Regions from separate parts of the Pantoea sp. X-Soil-TKNS-1211 genome, predicted to be linked through region 1. Evidence: predicted binding sites of a transcription regulator. Region 1 holds the regulator's gene; the other holds the start of a gene.

Evidence for each region. The regulator PhoB, encoded in region 1, activates phosphate uptake and scavenging genes when phosphate is short. The targets are predictions, from matches to a motif close to CTGTCATAAAACTGNCNNAT.
Region 2: pstS (phosphate ABC transporter substrate-binding protein PstS) is a predicted target of PhoB. The motif match lies at 824-843, and genes of this name have one in related genera.

Annotation. Positions count from the first base shown of each region.
Region 1 is NZ_AP035953.1:1,040,100-1,042,504, reverse strand. It holds gene phoR (phosphate regulon sensor histidine kinase PhoR) at 1-1,288, opposite strand, end outside; gene phoB (phosphate response regulator transcription factor PhoB) at 1,303-1,992, opposite strand; gene sbcD (exonuclease subunit SbcD) at 2,189-2,405, shown strand, end outside.
Region 2 is NZ_AP035953.1:14,290-16,694, forward strand. It holds gene AC6I8W_RS00070 (DUF8812 domain-containing protein) at 1-290, shown strand, start outside; gene AC6I8W_RS00075 (lysozyme inhibitor LprI family protein) at 287-703, shown strand; gene pstS (phosphate ABC transporter substrate-binding protein PstS) at 953-1,996, shown strand; gene pstC (phosphate ABC transporter permease PstC) at 2,059-2,405, shown strand, end outside.

The sequences.
Region 1 (2,405 bases):
GGCTGGCGACAATCAACCGTGGCGGCAGGATAAAGCTGAAGCAGGTCTCCTGATGCGGCACGCTGGTGATCTCCAGGCGCGCGTTGTGATGGCCAAGCGCATGCTTAACAATCGCCAGCCCGAGGCCACTGCCGCCAGTGGCGCGCGAACGCGCTTTATCCACCCGGTAGAAACGTTCCGTCAGGCGTGGCAGATGTTCAGGGCTAATCCCCGGCCCGTTATCGCATACCTTAAACTCGGCCCCCAGCTTATTACGCAGCCAGCTGATATCAATGCGCGTCCCTTCCGGCGTATGGTTGACCGCGTTATACACCAGGTTGGAGATGGCGCTGCGCAATTGTTCATCATTGCCCAGCACTTTGAGGTGCGGATCGGTGTGGAAATGGATCTCATGACGTCCCTGGCTGAGGGTTTCCGCTTCGCGCTGCAACAACAACAGCATGGTCGGCACGTCTACCGTTTCTTTCATGTCGAGGGCCGGTGCCGCTTCAATGCGCGACAGCGTCAGCAGTTGCTTCACCAGGCTGTCCATGCGGCGCGTTTGCTCCGTCATGGTCTGCAACGCTTTGCTGCGTGAACGTTCATTCATCACCGAATCGTTCATCATCTCCAGATAACCCTGCAACACCGTCAGCGGGGTCCGCAGCTCATGGCTGACGTTGGCGAAGAAGTTACGTCGTGCACCCTCCAGTTGATGCATTTGCGTCACATCACGCGCCACCATCAGCCACTGACCTTCGCTGTAGGGCATCACGCGAAACTCCATATGGTGTTGATTATTCAGCACCAGCGTCAGCGGCCTATTAAAGTCGCGCTGACGAATATAGCGGGAGAATTCAGGGTAGCGGAGCAGGTTAAGGATGTTCTGACCATTGTCTTCCGGCCAACGCAGACCGAGGTGCTGCTGCGCCAGACCGTTACACCAGAAAATGATGCCCTCTTCGGTGGTGAGCACCACCGCATCCGGCAGCGATTCCGCACCACTGCGAAAGCGTTTGATCAGGTTTCCCAATTCGCGACGACGACGACGATTACGCAGCTGCATTTGATACAGCCCATAGAACAGCGGTTCCCAGCTGGCACGTCCGCCGGGTGGTGTCATGGAACGGTCAACCCACAACCAGTGCGACAAGCGCATCAGGTTGCGGAAATGCCACAGCAGTAGGCCCAGCACGGTGATCAGCAGCAGCCAGGGGAGATAACCAAATACCAGACCGATAATCAGTGCCGGCAGACAGACCAGCACCAGTTCGGTCAATAATCTCTTCCAGGAGAGTCGTTCCAGCACGGTAAAGACTCCGTTCAGTAGCGGGCAGAGAAACGATACCCTGTTCCGCGTACGGTTTGTACCATGCGATCGTGGCCGGAGACCTCCAGCGCTTTACGTAAACGACGGATATGTACATCGACAGTACGATCCTCGACATACACATTGGTGCCCCAGACGTGGTTCAGCAGCTGTTCGCGGCTGTAAACGCGTTCCGGGTGGGTCATAAAGAAGTGCAGCAACTTGTATTCAGTCGGTCCCATTTCCAGCGGCGTGGTTTCGGACATCACGCGGTGTGAGGACGGGTCGAGGCTCAGCCCCTGCATCTCAATCACCTCTTCCACCGCCATCGGTGAAATACGGCGCATCACCGCTTTGATACGTGCCATCAACTCTTTCGGTGAGAAAGGTTTGGTGATGTAATCATCAGCGCCCACTTCCAGACCGCGCACACGATCTTCCTCTTCACCGCGCGCAGTCAGCATCATCACCGGAATATCACGCGTCATCGCTTCACGTTTCAGATGCTTAATAAACTGGATACCGCTGCCTCCGGGTAACATCCAGTCCAGCAAAATCAAATCAGGCCAGGGTTCGATCAGCTTCCCCACTGCGCTGTCATAATCTTCCGCCTCAATCGGCTGGTAATCGTTCTGTTCCAGCACGAAACATAACATTTCACGGATGGGAGCTTCGTCTTCCACAACCAAAATGCGCTTAGCCATTATTACTCCTGCTGATATGACGGCTGTCACTGGGATTTGCGGCGCCATTATGCGTCAGTTTTATGACACTTTTATGAAAAACGCATCCCTGAATATTTAGTTAAAAAACAGAAATGTGACAGCGACGAGGCGAATTTTTTTCTTTCGCGATGAAGCCGTTATAATTGCCCATCGCTTTAACTGGCAGGGAGCATCCATGCGCATCATTCATACGGCGGACTGGCATTTGGGCCAGTTCTTTTACAGCAAAAGTCGCGCAGCTGAACATCAGGCGTTTCTCGACTGGCTGCGACAGCAAATTGAACAGCATCAGGTGGATGCGCTGATTATCGCCGGTGACCTGTTTGACACCGGTTCGCCGCCCAGCTATGCCCGTGAAATGTTTAACCGTTTTGTCGTCGCGTTACAGGGTA
Region 2 (2,405 bases), 1.0 Mb from region 1:
CTCGCGTGTTCGAACTTATTTACCCATCCTACGCTTCACGCGCGCGCAAAATCTATGAGTCTTATGCTGCGGTGGTTCAACACGCGACGCCATGGCTGAGTTTACATAAAGCCATCCGTGAGATTATTGTGGATTTTGTTTATCAGGGACGGGGATATCGCACGGTTCTGGAGCCTTGCATGGCAAATGACTTCGATTCACTGATCCATTTTATTGAAACCGATCATCGTACTCGGAGATACGAAAGAGGTCGCCAGCGTGCAAATTATTTACGGAGAAACAGGAATTGATTCATATAAAACATCTCGCTTTTTTATCGATAGTCTGCGGTATTTTCTCCAGCAACATGGCCTGGGCCGATGATTGTGATAACGCCGCAAATGATATTGAAGTTCATCAATGTCTGGAAAATAAGAAAGACAATGCGGAAAAAGTTCTTAATGCTGAGTACGCTAAAGCAAAAGATCGTATAAAGCAGGGGCTACGTGACTCACCGTCTGACACCGAGGCTTATCTGGATATTTTTGTCAAAGCGCAGCGTAGCTGGCTGGACTTAAGAAAGTATCAGTGTGAGATGGAGGCTTTTGGTGCGGATAAAACCAAAAATCCATACCTTGATGCTATCAATGATTGCACCGCCAAAATGGATAATGAAAGAACACATATCCTGATGCAGATCCCTTATGATGGTCTGAGTGGTTAGGCAAATGTAAAGCAAACGGGGCTGATGTGTGCCGACTCGACACATTAGCTCCGTCTCAGAAAAACAATCTTAACAGCCTGTTATTCAACGTCTCGTCGTCTTATACCGAAGTCGGTACCTTTGTCATAAAATTGTCATATTTCGTACATTTGACTGTCATCAAACTGTCCTATTTTCCCTCCAGCAGCAATCAATGACTCCTACTAAAATGGCATAGAGCCTGATTTTTTTAACTCCCCTGGAGGGAACATGACACTGATGCGTAGCACCGTAGCCCGAATCCTCGCCGCCACCTTCGCAGTAAGCGCGGTCTCTGCTTTTGCAGCAACCGATCTGACTGGCGCAGGCGGGACGTTCCCGGCACCGGTTTATGCCAAGTGGGCAGCAGAGTACCAGCAAGCCACCGGTAGCAAAGTAAACTATCAGGGTATTGGTTCTTCAGGCGGCGTGAAGCAAATCATCGCCAAAACCGTCGATTTCGGTGCGTCAGATGCGCCGATGAAAGATGAAGATCTGCAAAAAAATGGCCTGTTCCAGTTCCCGACCGTGATCGGTGGTGTGGTACTGGCGGTTAACATCCCTGGCGTGAAGTCTGGTCAGCTGACCCTCGACGGTAAAACCGTTGGCGACATTTACCTGGGCAACATCAAAAAGTGGAACGATCCGGCCATCACCAAGCTGAACCCGGGCGTGAAACTGCCAGACACTAACATCAACGTGGTACGCCGCGCTGACGGTTCCGGTACTTCTTTCGTCTTCACCAGCTACCTGTCTAAGGTGAACGAAGAGTGGAACAGCAAAATTGGTAAAGGCAACACCGTAAACTGGCCGACCGGTCTGGGCGGTAAAGGTAATGACGGCGTGGCAGCATTCGTACAGCGTCTGCCGGGTTCAATCGGTTACGTCGAATATGCCTATGCCAAGCAGAACAACCTGACGTACACCAAACTGCACGATGCTGACGGCAAGTCTGTCGCACCGAGTGAAGCCAGCTTTGCGAACGCGGCCAAAGGCGCGAACTGGAGCGAATCTTTCGCCCAGGACCTGACCTTCCAGAAAGGCAACGATGCATGGCCGATCACCTCCACCACTTTCATCCTGGTTTACAAAGATCAGGCGAATGCTGAGAAAGGTAGTGAAGTGCTGAAATTCTTCGACTGGGCATACAAAAATGGCGGAAAAACCGCGACCAGCCTGGATTACGCAGCGCTGCCAGAAAGCGTGACCACGCAGATTCGTGATGCCTGGAAAGCCAACATCAAAGATTCTTCCGGCAAAGCGCTGTACAAGTAAGTGAATGACCTGGCCAGCCGACAGGCTGGCCACCCTGACTTCCCCTGAGAACAGAGACTTCTATGGCTGCCACTAAGCCGACGTTTAAAGCCCCTGGCAAACAAGGTGACATGATCTTCGGCGCGCTGGTAAAACTGGCTGCGCTGATTGTGTTATTGCTGCTGGGTGGAATCATCGTCTCCCTGATTTTCTCCTCCTGGCCCAGCATCCAGAAATTTGGTTTCTCATTCCTGTGGACCAAAACCTGGGATGCGCCTAACGAACAATTTGGTGCGCTGGTGCCGATTTATGGCACTGTCGTGACCTCACTGATTGCGCTGATCATCGCTGTGCCGGTGAGCTTTGGTATCGCCCTGTTCCTGACCGAACTGGCGCCAGGCTGGTTGCGTCGCCCGCTCGGCACCGCAAT